2 regions of the Serratia sp. K1WW1 genome follow, and region 2 is predicted to be linked to the other one. Evidence: predicted binding sites of a transcription regulator. Region 2 holds the regulator's gene; the other holds the start of a gene.
The links. The regulator CRP, encoded in region 2, controls carbon source genes, mostly activating them, when cyclic AMP is high. The targets are predictions, from matches to a motif close to ATGTGANNNNNNTCACAT.

Region 1: glpT (glycerol-3-phosphate transporter) is a predicted target of CRP. The motif match lies at 3,140-3,157, and genes of this name have one in related genera.

The regions. Positions count from the first base shown of each region.
Region 1 covers NZ_CM147697.1:384,953-393,066, reverse strand. The annotation lists gene glpC (anaerobic glycerol-3-phosphate dehydrogenase subunit GlpC) at 1-116, opposite strand, end outside; gene glpB (glycerol-3-phosphate dehydrogenase subunit GlpB) at 113-1,384, opposite strand; gene glpA (anaerobic glycerol-3-phosphate dehydrogenase subunit A) at 1,374-3,023, opposite strand; gene glpT (glycerol-3-phosphate transporter) at 3,385-4,737, shown strand; gene glpQ (glycerophosphodiester phosphodiesterase) at 4,841-5,920, shown strand; gene ACX9GU_RS01800 (hypothetical protein) at 6,065-6,775, shown strand; gene ACX9GU_RS01795 (LysR substrate-binding domain-containing protein) at 6,785-7,693, opposite strand; gene ACX9GU_RS01790 (cytosine permease) at 7,776-8,114, opposite strand, start outside.
Region 2 covers NZ_CM147697.1:5,555,301-5,563,414, reverse strand. The annotation lists gene ACX9GU_RS25340 (aminodeoxychorismate synthase component II) at 1-66, shown strand, start outside; gene argD (bifunctional acetylornithine/succinyldiaminopimelate transaminase) at 160-1,377, shown strand; gene ACX9GU_RS25330 (YccS/YhfK family putative transporter) at 1,409-3,484, opposite strand; gene crp (cAMP-activated global transcriptional regulator CRP) at 3,541-4,173, opposite strand; gene ACX9GU_RS25320 (OsmC family protein) at 4,555-4,962, shown strand; gene ACX9GU_RS25315 (LysR substrate-binding domain-containing protein) at 4,965-5,873, opposite strand; gene ACX9GU_RS25310 (MFS transporter) at 6,066-7,256, shown strand; gene ACX9GU_RS25305 (amidohydrolase) at 7,262-8,114, shown strand, end outside.

The DNA of each region.
Region 1 (8,114 bases), 810 kb from region 2:
GGCCCGGCCTGCTTTGGCCCCGGATAGAGCGGGTTAGCCTTGGCGACCGGGCAATAGGTGGTGCAGACGGTACATTTGATGCAGCTCTCGAAGCTGTTGTCTGGTAACAGACTCATGCTGAAACCTCCTGTGCCAGGATCTGTTGGGCAACGTGCAGCGCGCCGAGCAGCGAAACCCCGGCGCCACAGCCCTGCTGCAACGGATCGTAACCGCCAGCCACGGCACCGATAGCATACAGATTGGTCATCGCCTCCCCCTGTTTTAACGCCCGCAGCGCGGTATCAGTCTGAACCCCAAATTGCAGGTACGGCTGCGGAGCAAACAGATTGGCATCGCTCCAGTCGGCGCGTTCGGCTTTGCTGTACACGTCGAGGCCAAATACCGGCTCACGAATGCCGTCAAAACTGGCCACCAGGCCGTTGCTGAAGAAGCTGCCGCTGGCCAGTATCACCTGCTGCGCCCGCAGCGGAATATCGGTGTGATTGCGGGTATACAGACCGGTGACGCGCTGCCCGTCGAAGCTGGCACGCAACACGCTATCCCCCGGCATAAACACCCCACCCAGTTGCTGCAAGCGCTGACGCAATGCCTGATGCAAGCGCATGCCGAGCACGGAAGGCGGCAGCGTGGGTAACAGATAAACGGGCTTACCGACCAACCGGCGCAACGTCATCAACGGTTCGTCATCCTCTAACCCCAGGCAGGCTGGCAGCAAGATGGCCTCAGCCTCACCTGACTGGCGCGTGATCTCCTCCGCCAACTGAGTCAGATGTTCTGGCAGATCCAGTACGCGGGCGATATTCACCGCGCGGAACTCGCTAGGATTATTACGTAGGCGATCCAAAACGGGCAGATGCAAAAATGCCACCTCAGCCTTGAGACCCTGCTCTTGCATCAATGAGCTGGCCGCCATCTGCGGTTGGAAATCCAGAAAGCCTTCAATCCCCAGCACGGCGATATTCTGCCACGGCAACTTGCTACCCAAGGGAGAGACAGGGATCGCCAGGGGGCTGAGCCAGGTGGCACGGCGGGTCCCGAGAGGGGTCACGCGTAGATGGTTTTGGCTGCTATCACCCTGCATCTGCCACCCGCAACGCTCTAATAATTGCTCGGCTTGCGTTGCCAGCGCGGCCACCTGTGTGGCTCCCATCAGGCTATACGGATGCTGCGGAGCCCGTTGCGCCAGTTCGGGCAAGGCAGACAGAGGCGATGCCACCGGCGTACCATCGGGCAGATGGGCCAACAGATCGAGCGAGCCGGAAGAAAAATAGAGCGCGCTTTGGCCGGAACTGACTACCGCGCAGCGTTTGCCATGCTCGGCTAAACGGATAGCACAGCTCATCCCGGCCAAGCCACCACCAATCACCACCGCATCAAATTGCATCATCCGCCTCCTGCTTAGGGTCGCCTTGCGCATCTAACCCACATAACCCTTGATATACCCAACTGGTGAATTCGCTCTCCCGCAGGGCATCACCCCAGGCGATAGGCCGCACGCCTTTCCAGCGCTCATTGAGGAAATGGGACAGTTGGGTGATGGATTGCTGCGGCGTTACCACGTTAAACCGCGTCAACAAGCCTGCGGCACGGCAGGCGCACAGCTCACCCTGGCAGGTCCCCATACCCACGCGGGTACGGCGGCGCAGATCGACCAGATTGTTGACGGTCAGAGAGTCCACCGCATAACGCACCTCACCGGCGGTCACTGCTTCACACTCACACACCAGGCTGTTGTCCAGTCGGTTACCGGAAGGGACCAGGCTGGCGCGATCGCCATGGCGGTACACTGCCGAACCCCGGATGCTGGCAGGCAGTGAAACCACGCTGCGCACCGTTTCTTCGGCGCTCTGACGGGAACCGGGCAACGCCACTTCCGCCGTGGTGCAAGGGCTGTCGATGCCCAGCTTGGCGCAGACCAGGTCGGTGGTCCATTCGGCCATCAGCCGGTAAGTCATCAATTTGCCGCCGGTAATGGTAATAAAGCCTTCCAACCCATCGCGCGCCGCATGATCAAGCAGCACGATGCCGCGGCTGACGTTACGCCCGGAGGGATCGTCATCGCTGGCGACCAGTGGCCGCACGCCCGCATAGGCTCGCAGAATGCGCGTTTGCGCCAGTTTCGGAGCCAGCAGCGTGCCTTCGCGGATTAATATATCCACTTCCTGTGGCGTCACGACCATGTTGTCGATCTGGTCGTAATCGATGTGGGTAGAGGTGGTGCCAATCAGCGAGATGGTGTCGCCAGGCACCAGAATGTCGGCATCCGCCGGTTTGCGGCAGCGGTTAATCACCATGTTATTGATGCGATGGCCCAGGATCAGCAATGCCCCTTTGGCAGGGAACATGCGGATGCGCAGATCGGCATACTCGGCAATTTTCTGGCCCCAGATCCCGGCGGCGTTGACCACCACCTGAGCATGAATATCGTACTGTTGTGCGGCCTTGTGATCGAAAACGCGCACGCCCGTCACGCGATCGCCAGTACGTAACAAACCGGTAACCTGATGATAGGTGAGGATTTGTGCGCCATGTTCACGCGCATCAAGCATGTTGGCCGCCGTTAAGCGGAAAGGATCGACGGTGCCATCCGGCACCCGCACCGCGCCGATCAGCGCCGGGTTAGCCGCAGGCTCCAGGCGTAATGCCAGCGCGGGGTCAATGGCTTCGGCCTCAATCCCGGCGCTGCAACAGGCGGCAATAAACTGCTGCTGAAAGGCCAACGAGTCCTGAGGCAAGGTAATGAACAGGCCGTCGGTACGCTCGATGCAGTGGTGGGCAATACGCTTGAGGATGCGGTTTTCTTCAATGCATTCGCGTGCCGATTCACCGTCGGTGACCGAATAGCGCGCTCCGCTGTGCAACAACCCGTGGTTGCGGCCAGTAGCGCCAGTGGCGATGTCATGCCTTTCCAGTAAAACGCAACGCAGACCGCGCCGCGCGCAGTCACGGGCAATCCCCGCGCCGGTAGCGCCGCCGCCAATGATGATCACGTCCGTTTCGGTGATTGGTGAGTTGTTGCTCATCACGCCCCCTGAGCCTGTAGTTATGGATTTATTTAGCCACAGTTAGTAGGGTTTTTGTTTGATAAGGAACAATAACGAACAGAAAACGAAAATAATATGGCCATAAAAAGCCATGAATGTGACCAATATCACGTATTTGTGCTATTTAGTCATTCCAAAATGTTAACCGATCACTCAAAATTCGCCACAGTTTCATAAAAGTGTAACAAATGAGCCATCCATCACGGTGTGACCGGGGGGTTTTCTCTAGCATTGCGCTCGTTATGGAACATTTAACAACACTTCAGGTATCCGCAAGCCCATCTTCAGGACAGCCGTTTCCTGTTGAGGCAATAAACAGATAAAGCCATCGGAGGCGCTCATGTTGAGTATTTTTAAGCCAGCCGCACACATTTCTCGTGTGCCAGTCGACAAGGTAGACCCGCTCTACCGTAAGCTGCGCTGGCAGATTTTTATGGGGATCTTTTTCGGTTACGCCGCCTACTATCTGGTGCGTAAAAACTTCACCCTGGCGATGCCGTATCTGATCGATCAGGGCTTCAGCCGTGGTGACCTGGGCTTCGCGCTGTCAGGGATTTCCATCGCCTACGGTTTCTCCAAGTTCATCATGGGATCGGTTTCTGACCGTTCCAACCCGCGTGTATTCCTACCCGCCGGCCTGATCCTGGCTGCTGCCGTCATGCTGTTTATGGGCTTTGTGCCTTGGGCTACCTCCAGCATTGCCGTGATGTTCGTGCTGCTGTTCCTGTGTGGTTGGTTCCAGGGTATGGGCTGGCCGCCTTGTGGCCGTACCATGGTGCACTGGTGGTCACAGAAAGAGCGTGGCGGTATTGTTTCGGTATGGAACTGTGCGCACAACGTCGGTGGTGGTCTGCCGCCACTGCTGTTCCTGCTGGGTATGGCCTGGTTTAACGACTGGCATGCGGCGCTGTATATGCCTGCCTTCGGTGCGATCCTGGTGGCCCTGATCGCCTTCGCCTTGATGCGTGACACCCCGCAATCTGTTGGTCTGCCACCGATTGAAGAATACAAAAACGACTACCCGGATGATTACAGCGAAGAAGCAGAAGAAGAGCTGACAGCCAAGCAGATCTTCATGCAGTACGTGCTGCCAAACAAACTGCTGTGGTACATCGCGATCGCCAACGTGTTCGTGTATCTGCTGCGCTACGGCATCCTGGACTGGTCACCAACCTACCTGAAAGAAGTGAAACACTTCGCGCTGGATAAGTCCTCCTGGGCCTACTTCCTGTACGAATACGCCGGTATCCCAGGCACCCTGCTGTGCGGCTGGATGTCGGACAAGGTGTTTAAAGGCAACCGTGGTGCCACCGGGGTGTTCTTCATGGTTCTGGTAACCATCGCCACCATCGTTTACTGGCTGAACCCGGTGGGTAACCCTGGCATCGATATGGCCTGTATGATCACCATCGGCTTCCTGATCTATGGCCCAGTCATGCTGATCGGCCTGCACGCGCTGGAACTGGCTCCGAAGAAAGCGGCAGGTACCGCCGCAGGCTTTACCGGTCTGTTCGGTTACCTGGGCGGCTCGGTCGCAGCCAGCGCCATCGTCGGCTATACCGTTGACTACTTCGGTTGGGACGGCGGCTTTATGGTGATGATCGGCGGCAGCATCGGTGCGGTGATCCTGCTGGTGCTGACCATGATCAGCGAGAAGAAACACCACGCAGAAATCGCGGCGAAACGCGGCTAAAAGCCAAGCGGGCGCAGTATGCAGCGCCCCTACCCTTTATCGTTAATCTAAGGCCGCGCTTGTGCGGCCTTTTTCTTACCTCTACAACATGGAGCAACACAGAATGCGGACTCAAACCAAAGCCCTGCTGACAGGGATCATTCTTGCCACTTCAATGCTCAGTGCCGCACAGGCTGCGGATAAAGTCGTTATCGCTCACCGCGGTGCCAGCGGCTATCTGCCGGAGCATACGTTACCGGCCAAGGCAATGGCCTACGCGCAGGGCGCCGACTTCCTTGAGCAAGACCTGGTGATGACCAAAGACAACGAACTGGTAGTGTTGCACGACCACTATCTGGATCGCGTCACCGACGTTGCCGAACGCTTCCCGGACCGGGCGCGTAAAGATGGCCGCTACTACGCCATCGACTTTACGCTGCCTGAGATCAAATCGCTGAAGTTCACCGAAGGCTTTGATATCAAAGACGGTAAGCAGGTGCAAAGCTACCCTGGCCGCTTCCCGATGGGCAAATCCGACTTCCGCGTCCACACCTTCCAGGAAGAGATCGAGTTCGTGCAGGGTCTCAACCATTCAACCGGCAAGAACATCGGCCTCTACCCGGAAATCAAGGCCCCCTGGTTCCATCAGCAGGAAGGAAAAGACATCTCCACCAAGGTGCTGGAAGTTCTCAAGCAATACGGTTACACCAGCAAGAGCGACAACGTCTATCTGCAGTGTTTTGATGCCAACGAGCTGAAACGCATCAAGGATCAGCTGGAACCGAAGATGGGGATGGATCTGAAGCTGGTGCAGCTGATTGCCTACACCGACTGGAACGAAACCTACGAGCAGAAGGCCGACGGCAAGTGGGTCAACTATGACTACGACTGGATGTTCAAACCGGGCGCGATGAAAAAGATCGCCCAGTATGCCGACGGCATCGGGCCTGACTATCACATGCTGATCGTCGAAGAGAAATCCAAGCCGAACCAGATTGTATTGACCGATATGGTCAAGGACGCTCATGCCAGCAATATGGCGGTGCACCCTTACACCATTCGTGCCGATAAGCTGCCGAAATACGTCACCGACGTGAACCAGCTGTTCGACGCGATTTACAATCAGGCGGGCGTTGACGGCGTGTTTACCGACTTCCCGGACAAGGGTGTACAGTTCCTGCAAAAGCAGGGGCAACATAAGTAATCTTGGCCTTTTTCTAAGTGGGCGCAGCCTGTTGCGCCCCTTGTAGTTGAGTAGGCTAGCTCTCGCAATAATCATCTCCTCCTTGATTATTACAGTGCGTGATGAAAGGATACGGCCGTCGGCGATTGATAAGGAAAAGAGATCGTGGAACGTTCAGTGTTACTGCATCATATCAAAACGTCTTGTTATGCCCTTTCCGCCATAGTGCTGACCGGCTGGGTCACCGATGCGCTGAATGAGGGGCTGATCTTCAAGATGATATTGCGTTTCTTCCGCCCGGATGACGTCGAGCGCTATTCGCACCCATTTACCGATCTGACCAGCTTCTTCATCTGGTTTATCCCGCTGTTGTTTACCACGCTGCTGTTGCTGCTGGCCTCGGTCATGACGTTACATCACGTTAAAAAACCCCACCTCTACCGCATCACCAAGAAAAAACCGCTGCTGCACGGTCCGCATGTGGTCGGCACCCCAGCGGTTGGCCAAGTTGCGCCGTTCCTGCAAACCTATACCAGCGCAGAGAAGCTGTCGCTGCTGCTCCCTCAGGCTTTACAGCTGGAGTATCAGACCGAACTGGCCAGCATTGAAGGGGCAAGAGACGTTGAGATCCACCTGCTGAAAGAAAATGACGACCTGCAAAAAATCGCGCTTGAGCTGGAACAATGGGTAAAAAAACAGCTAAAAAACAGACCTGTCGATAACGTCAGCCGCCTGTTCATGGATATTACCTACGCCACGCCGGTACGCAGCGCTGCCGCTTTATTCTGCAGCCTGGATCAGGATATCGAGCTGATCCAAGGCACCCCGGACTGCACATTATCTTCGTACGATTTGGTCTGCAAAGTTCAGGAATAACGAGGCCCCTCACAACTGCCCATGTAATCTGGCACGGAACGCCGGGGCCAGCAGGTAATCCATGCACCAGCGGCTCACCTTGCCCATGCCATCGGAGCGAGCGGCAAAAAAGATCTGCGTGGCGTGCTTATGCTCCTGCATCGGTTTTTTCACCAGCGAGCCGGCATTCAGCAAGGGGAGCGCCAGATGATGTGGCACATAGCCAATGGCGACGTTGCGCTGGATCAGTTCGATGGCGGTAGCAAAGTCGGGCACAAACATCGGTTTTTGCCCTTCCAGCAGCCAAGCCTGCTGTGGCACGAAGTTAACCGCAGTATCACGAATACAGATCGCCGGGTATTGGCGCAGTTCGGTATTCTGCAGCGGCTGGACCTGTATCGCCAGCGGGTGCTGCGGCCCCACCACAAAATCCCACTCCAGATGACCGATAGATTCGCTGACGATCCCCTCGGTACTGGGCACCGCGTGCGGCGCACCGATCACCAGATTGGCCCGTTTACCATATAGCGCGTCCCAGCAGCCGTTGTACACGGCGGTATCAATGGTTAAACGAGTGGAAGGGAACGCCTGCTCAAAGGCACAGACAAACTCTACAATAGCCGAGCGAGGGATAATATTGTTCACCGCAATCGTCAGCTCCTGCTCCACACCACTATGGATCAACGCAGTATTGCGCCGCAGAGCATCCAGATCGTTGAGGATGGTTTTGCTGTGTTGAATGAAATATTCGCCCGCCGGGGTAAGCTCGATATAGCGGCCTTTACGCAGAAACAGTTCGACACCAAAGCTTTCCTCCAGCTTCTTCACCGTATAGCTGATCGCGGAAGGGACTTTGTTCAGATGCTCGGCGGCAGTGGTGATGCTCTGGTATTTGGCAACCAGATGAACAACGCGTAAAGCTTCGTCGGAGATAAGCATAATGATTCCCTGGGAGCGTGCCACCGGCAAGGCTGCCAGCTAATACGCTGGCAGTCCGTTCATTATGTCCGATTATAACTGATTATTTTTGCCGGCCTATCCTGCTCAACACCGCATAGCCTACGCAGGCCACCAAGATGGAGTCCACCGAAGGAATGGTGGTCAAGGTGAAGATGCCGTTAACGGTCATAAAACCCACGGCGGAACCCACGGCCCAAGCTACGAAGGTCAGCAGTTTGATCTGCGGTTCTGCTACCAGCACGCTTTCCTGATAGCCGTTACGGCGATAAAGGAAGAAGTCGGCAATATAGATCCCGGCTACCGGCGGTGTAGCAATTCCCAGGAACAGCAGGAACGGGATAAACCAGGCCATGATATCCATGCTGCCGACAATCGCCGCCAGAATGCCTAACACCAGAGT
Region 2 (8,114 bases):
TTCCACCCGGAGAGCATTCTCAGCGAACAGGGGCACCAACTGCTGGGAAATTTCCTTGGAAGTTAGCCGTTAGTGGTTTTTAAGCTTGCCCTTGATTGGTTTTTTATGCATATTTTGTGATTATATTTTCACTTGATAGTTAGCCGCCTGGAGCCAGTAATGACCGAAAAAACCGCAGTTACCCGCAGCACCTTTGATCAGGTTATCCTGCCTGTTTATGCACCCGCCCAGTTTGTGCCGGTGAAGGGCAAGGGGAGCCGCGTATGGGATCAGCAGGGGAAAGAGTATATCGACTTCTCTGGTGGCATCGCGGTGACTGCGTTGGGGCACTGCCATCCGGCACTGGTTGAGGCTTTAAAGCAGCAGGGCGAAACCCTGTGGCATACCAGCAACGTGTTCACCAATGAGCCCGCGCTGCGCCTGGCCAGTAAATTGATCGCTGCCACCTTCGCCGACCGGGTGTTTTTCGCCAACTCGGGTGCGGAGGCTAACGAAGCGGCTTTCAAGCTCGCTCGTCATTACGCCATCACCCGTCATAACCCGTATAAAACCAAGATTATCGCGTTTAATAACGCTTTCCATGGCCGTACGCTGTTCACCGTTTCCGTGGGCGGGCAGCCAAAATATTCCGACGGCTTTGGGCCGAAACCGGCCGATATCGTGCATGTACCTTTCAACGATCTGGCCGCGGTGAAAGCGGTGATGGACGATCACACCTGTGCGGTAGTGATGGAGCCTATTCAGGGTGAAGGGGGCATTACCGCTGCCGATCCTGTCTTCCTCAAGGGCGTACGTGAACTTTGCGACCAACATCAGGCGCTGCTGGTGTTTGATGAAGTGCAAAGCGGTATGGGCCGTAGCGGCAAGCTGTTTACCTATATGCATTACGGCATTACGCCAGACATCCTCACCACCGCTAAAGCGCTGGGCGGCGGTTTCCCGGTGAGTGCGATGCTGACTACCGAAGAGATTGCCTCGGTGATGCAGGTTGGCACTCACGGCACCACCTACGGCGGCAACCCACTGGCCTGTGCAGTGGCAGAGGCAGCGTTGGATGTGATCAACACGCCAGAGGTGCTAAGCGGGATTGAGCAGCGTCGCGGGTTGTTTGTTCAGGCTTTGCAGGAGATCGGTAAAAAATACGATGTGTTCAGCGATATTCGTGGCATGGGGCTGTTGATCGGTGCGGAACTGAAGGCGGGCTATCACGGCAAAGCGCGTGATTTCCTCACTGCCGCCGCTGTACGTGGCTTGATGATCCTCAATGCCGGGCCAAACGTGATCCGTTTTGCCCCTTCGTTGGTGGTTGAGCTGAAAGATATCGACGAAGGCATGGCGCTGTTCGAATTGGCCGTACAGGATGTGATTAACGGCTAATCAAGTCTGCGGGGCTGCGGTCCCGCTAACTTCAGCTTTCCCGCAGTTTGCGCTTCAGCCAGATCCCATGATGTGGGCGCTGGCGCCACGCCAGTGACGAGATGGTATGCATCACGGTCAGGTGAGAAAGGATCCGCCGCAGATGGCGTTCCATCTCGGTGACCGGCATGTCCGGGTGCAGGTCTGGCGGCTGCATGATGCTGTTGCTGGTACTCGGGCCGTCATATTCCAACCGCTGCTGGCAGCTCTGCAAGGCGATCTCACAGGTTTGCAGATACTCCTGCGCCAGCTTTGGCGTCAGCATATAGTGCTCGCGCGCCAGAATGGTCATCGCATTCAGGTGTTCAACGATAAACTGGTTATGGGTGATCCACAGCCGCATATCAGCCAGATAATTCGATTCAAACCCCGGTTCCTGCATCGCCTGATTGAGTGAGGTAAACAGGGCGTTATGTGCCTGATTGACCTGCATGCGCGTGTAGGCCAGCTCGCTGGGGTCGGGTTCCTGTTCTTCCAGCAAGAGTCGCAGTGCCGTCTGATCGTGCTCCAGAGCCTGATGGGCGTTTTTACGCAGCAGGCCACTCTGCCACTGCGGCCATAGCCAGATCGTGCCGCCAAACACCAGTACGCAGCCGATAAGGGTATCGATCAGGCGGGGAACCAGGAAATGGGTACCGTTCAGCGCCAGGAGCTGCAAGGTGTAGACGGCGGTCACGGTGAAGCCCATCACCGCCAGCCCGTAGTTTTTCCGCAGGATCAGATAGGCCGCCAGGGTGATGGCCAACATGATACTCAGCGTCACGCTTTCCGGCATTTGTAGTTGCAACAGTCCAGCGGCAATCACCAGCCCGGCCAACGTGCCGAGGGCACGGTGCTGGATCCTCACCCGCGTGGCGTTATAGCCGTTTTGACTGACCAGCATGATGGTCAGCAAGATCCAATAGGGTTTTGGCAGGTTGAACAGCATACCCAGGCTGCTGCCTGCCGCCAGAATGACCCCCAGCCTGGCGGCGTTGCGCAGGGCGTTGGATTTAAACGACAGATAGCTCACCACCGCAGGCCAGAAAGGCAGGCGTGACTGATTGGCCATCAGATTGCGGCGGTAAAGTGGGTGCTGAGTGCGTAGCAGGCGCGCGATGCGGCTGAAGTGGTAATAGCAGAACTGCCCAACCGGGTTATCGGCATGCTGTGAGGCCACTTTTTCCAGCGCCGCCAGCTCATTCTTCATGCTGAAACGCGCAGAGTGCCGATGATAGAGAATATCGTCGGCCACAACGCGCAGGCGCGTGGCGATCACCTGGGCGTTGCGGCGGATAATCGCTTCGGCCTGGCTTTGCTCCACCAGCTTTTGCACTTCTTCCGGCAGATGCAGGCTGACGGTGATGTGCTCTTGCAAATCGAGCGCCACCTGAAACGTACGTCGCAGGCGCTTTTGCTCCAGGTTATTGGCATGGGGCAGGAAATTAAGCTGTTGGTATAGCAGACTGATCAGGTCCATCACTTTCTGCTGGCGTTGCAACAGCGGCGGCAGGGCAGTTTCAGGATCGGTGTGCTGCGTCAGTAATGAGTATTTGGCTTCAAAATAGTCGGCCAGCTGCATATACAGCTGGCTTAGAGATTCGCGCATCGGCTGCTCTTTCCACAGCTTGAACCAGGCCCAGGTAAACAGCCCGTACCAGGCGGTGCCGACGATATACAGCAAAGGGGCATGCCAGATTGGCACGGTGCCTACCATGCTGAGGGAAAAGATGGCGGCGACCAATGCGGCTGGTAGCAGGCGTGCGTGCAGCGGGCTGATCTCACCGCTTACGCCGAGCAACAGCGCCATTGCCAGCATCAGCAAGGGTAACGGCAGATCCCACAGCAAGGCTTGTTGCAGCAGAAGGCTACTGAGTGCGAACAGGGAGCCGCCCACGACCAGGCGTTTGAAAAAGCGTTTGTGTGGCGTATCCAGCCCGGCAATGTTGCAGCAGGCGGGCACCAACGAGAACAGCATGCCGAGTTGCAGGTTGCCAATCAGCAAACCAAACGCCACCGGCAGGCACAACACCAGCGTTTGCCGCAGTGCGTAGTTGACTTCCGGGTGGTAGATCAGGCGGCGCCACATGGTTGGCTATTCAGCAGGTAAAGAAACGGCGCATTGCTGCACCGTTTCTCTGGGGATTAACGCGTACCGTACACGACAATGGTTTTGCCGTGCGCGGAGATCAGGTTTTGATCTTCGAGCATTTTCAAAATACGACCGACGGTTTCACGTGAGCAACCGACGATTTGGCCAATTTCCTGGCGGGTGATTTTGATCTGCATGCCGTCTGGGTGAGTCATGGCATCAGGCTGTTTTGCCAGGTTCAGCAAGGTCTGTGCAATGCGGCCGGTAACGTCAAGGAAGGCGAGGTTACCCACTTTCTCTGAGGTGACTTGCAGGCGGTTAGCCATCTGTGCGGACAGGCGCATCAGGATATCCGGGTTAACCTGGATCAACTGGCGGAATTTCTTGTAGGAAATTTCAGCCACTTCACAGGCGGTTTTGGCCCGTACCCAGGCGCTACGCTCCTGGCCTTCTTCAAATAATCCTAGCTCGCCGATGAAATCCCCCTGGTTAAGGTAGGACAGGATCATCTCTTTGCCTTCTTCATCTTTAATCAGCACCGCGACGGAGCCTTTGACGATGTAGTAAAGCGTTTCGGCCTTTTCACCTTGGTGAATAAGCGTACTCTTCGATGGATATTTGTGGATATGGCAATGAGACAGGAACCATTCGAGAGTCGGGTCTGTTTGCGGTTTGCCGAGAACCATTCGCTGTTATCCTCTGTTGTTATCGCTGCCTTGTATCACAGGGGTCAGAGTTCCCTGTAAAACGTGCTTATAGCCCGGTGTTTTAATTGTGGCTATCAACAGGTTTTGAGGCGTGTTATAGAAATACGCTTGTGCTCTAGCATATTAACTTGCAGGGAGAGCTGCAAGCTACATTCTGTTAACAAACCAATATAGGGGCCTTTCCTTGGACATATCCCTGAAATCGGTGACCTGGAAAGAGTTATTGCGGCTCTGTTTGTAGCACAGAGTGAGGCGGGTGTCTTGTGTTGTCTCGCTTCAGCATGATTAGCGTCAGGTTACGTTGCCAGAATGTATGCGAAAGCGTACCCTGTTTTTAAGAAATTAACCGGAGTGTGTAACATGCAGGCAAGAGTTAAGTGGGTAGAAGGGCTGACATTCCTGGGTGAGTCTGCGTCTGGTCACCAGGTTCTGATGGATGGCAACGCAGGCGATAAAGCGCCAAGCCCGATGGAAATGGTGTTGATGTCCGTCGGCGGCTGTAGCGCCATCGATGTGGTGTCGATCCTGCAAAAAGGGCGTAACGATGTGCGTGACTGTGAGGTAAAACTGACCTCCGAGCGTCGTGAAGAAGCACCGCGTCTGTTTACCCATATCAATCTGCATTTTATCGTCACCGGCAAAGGGCTGACCGATAAGATTGTCGAGCGTGCGGTGGATCTTTCTGCCGAGAAATACTGCTCCGTCTCCTTGATGCTGGGTAAAGCCGCCAGCATTACCCACAGCTTCGAAATCCGCGAAGTGGCCTGATCCTACCAAGGGTAGCGCAGGCAGTGTGCACGCAATAAATCAAGAAATCGCCGTGCCGTCACGGTTAGCGGCGATTTCTGTGAATACAGCACGCAATATTGCGCTTGTGGCAAGGTGTCGATAGGCAATGCCACCAGCCGATGCTGCAAATGGAACGGTGCACTCATCGCCCGCGCCACGATAGTCAGATAATCCGCCTCCAGCACCATATTCAAGCCACAGGTCACCGAGTCCGAGCGAATGGGCGAACGGCTCAATTGCTGATAGAAGGTGCCTAATACCGCACGCAACTGCTGGTAATAACCCATATCGGTTTCCGGTAATAACCACTTGGCCTCACGCAGTTCGTCCAGCGAGGTGGCCTGCGCCAGTGGGTGCCCCTGGCGTGCGATAATGCAAAAAGAGGCGTTGAACAGCGGTTCACGCACCAGATCCTCCAGAGGAAGTTCCGGGCTGACGGTACCCACGGCAAAATCCAGGCGGCCTTCGCGCAATGCTGGCAGTAGCGTAGAAAGCTGCGCTTCACGGATTAGGAGATTGGCCTGCGGAAACGGCTGTTTAAAGGCTTCGACCAGTTCCGGTAATACCGTCAGGGCGAGTAGCGAAGAGCAGCCAATGGCGACGTTACCTTGCGAATGCTGATTCAACTGCTGGATCTCGTCGGCGGCGCGCTGCAATTCCTCCAGGATCAACTGCATTCGCAGGGCGAAGGCGCGGCCGGTTTCGGTCAGCGTCATTCCCTGACTGCTGCGATTGATCAACTGGGTTTCCAGGATCTGTTCCAGTTCACGGATGGTGCGGCTCACCGCCGGTTGAGATTGCTCCAGCGCGCGTGCCGCCCCGCGAATACTGCCGCTGCGGATCACCTGCTGGAAGACTTTCAACTGCTGTAACTTCGGTAAATAGCGCATTCCCCACCCTATCAATAAAAAGCATCACCCCTTACAAAATTGTATCTTATGCCGCTCGGCAAAAGGCGATAATTTCAGCGCGTTGATGTAAGTGACTGTTATTAAAACTATAAAGTGACCTGGATCACATTATTAAACTACGCCCGCCACGCTGGTGGGCAGCCTGGGTGATAACTTAAAGGAATATCGGCGATGAAAAATCGTTCGCTAATGATTTTTTTGCTGTTTGTGGGCTATGTCGTGGTGTACATCGATAAAACCGTGATGGGTTTTGCGCTGCTACCTATCGAACGCGAGTTCAATCTACAGCCGGAACAACTGGGCTACGTTACCGGGATGTTTTTCCTGGCGTATTCCCTGTTCCAGATACCGGCGGGCTGGCTCAATGACCGCTTTGGCTTTAAGAAAGTGCTGTGCAGCTCGTTACTGCTGCTGGGGGGATTCGCCCTGTGCTTTGGCATTCTGGGGTTCGGCCTGGGCCTGCTGGTGACGTTCCGCTTCCTGTCCGGCATTGGCCACTCCGGCTATCCGTGTTCCTGCGCCAAGGCGGTGGTGGCGAATTTCCCACTGGAACAGCGCACCTTCGCGCAGTCCATTCTGCTGTCCTCCGCCGGGTTGGCGATGACCGTCGGGCCGCTGGTCGCGGTCTATTGCCTGGATCACATCGGCTGGCGTGGGTCGTTCTCTGCGCTTGGCCTGTTGGCATTCTTGATTGCCGCCTGCATCTTGTGGCTGGTGCCCAATCCGCCACAGGTGGCGCCCGCCAAAGCTGGGGCAGCCGCAGCCAACTATAAGGCTCTGCTGAAAAACCCAATCGTGCTGCTGCTGTTTGTGGCGATTTTCTGTATCAACATCCCGTCGTACGGCCTGATGGCCTGGCTGCCGAAATTCCTGGTACAGCAGCGCGGAATGCCGCTTGACGTCTCCAGCATGGTGGTGGCAGCCGGCGGTCTGGGGATCTGGATCTCCTCACTCGGCACCGGCTGGCTGGTCGGGCGCTACCTGCAAGGGCATGAGCCGTGGGTGATCTTCTTCAGTTCCCTGCTCAGCGCCTTGTGCATCTGGCTGGTGTTTACCAGCGAATCGGCTCTGACGGCCAGCCTGTTCTTGTTCCTGGGTTATATCTTCCTGATGGCCTCGTTCGTCACGGTGTTTACCTTGCCTATGAAGCGCTTGCCTACGGAAGTGATGGGGGCAGCGATGGGGCTGATTAACACCGGCGGCACCTTGGGTGGCTTTGTGGCCCCTATCGCCATGGGATATCTGATCACCATCAGCCACAACTACATGACGACGTTTATCTTTTTGGCACTGGCTATGGTGGTTTCCGGGCTGGTGATCCTGCCATTGGCGGGCAAAGCACGCCAACCGGCACTGAATTAAGGAGTATGCACATGAACATTGAACAACTGATTGACGGTGTGGAACAACAGGTATTGCAGTGGCGGCGTCATATCCATGCGAATCCGGAGTTGTCGTTTCAAGAGGCGCAGACGGCAGATTACATAGCCGGACAACTGGCTAGCCTTGGTCCGTTGAAGATCACCCGTCCTACGCCGAATAGCGTGGTTGCCGAATTGCAGGGCGCAGCGCCGGGGCCGTGCTATGCATTGCGTGCCGATATTGACGCCTTGCCGATCCAGGAGGAAAGCGACGAACCTTTCTGCTCGACCCGGCCAGGGGTGATGCATGCCTGCGGTCATGATGCCCACAGCGCGATGTTACTGGGCGCGGCCAGCGTGCTGTGCCAGTTGCAGGCGCAGCTGCAAGGCTCGGTGCGTTTTATCTTCCAGCATGCCGAAGAAGTGCCACCGGGCGGAGCCCAACAGCTGGTAGACCTGGGGGTTCTGGATGGCGTGAAGATGATCTTCGGCCTGCATGTCATGCCCAACTTCCCGACCGGTGAGGTGGGGATGAAGCAGGGCGTGTTCAGTGGCTCCAGCGATAACTTCGACATTGTGTTGCAGGGTAAGGGGGGGCATGGCTCGATGCCGCATCTGTGTATCGATCCGGTGCCGATTGGTGCGGAAATCGTTAGCGCTTTGCAGCAGATCGTGGCACGTAAGCTTGATCCGTTAAATGCCCCGGTGTTGACGGTGGCAACCTTCCAGGCAGGTGACAGCTATAACGTCATTCCAGACAGCGCCCGGTTGGCAGGAACGCTACGCACTCATAATCAGGAAGTCCGTGATCGGGTGCCGCTGTTGGTTGAGCAAACTGTCGCTGGGATCAGCCAGGCGC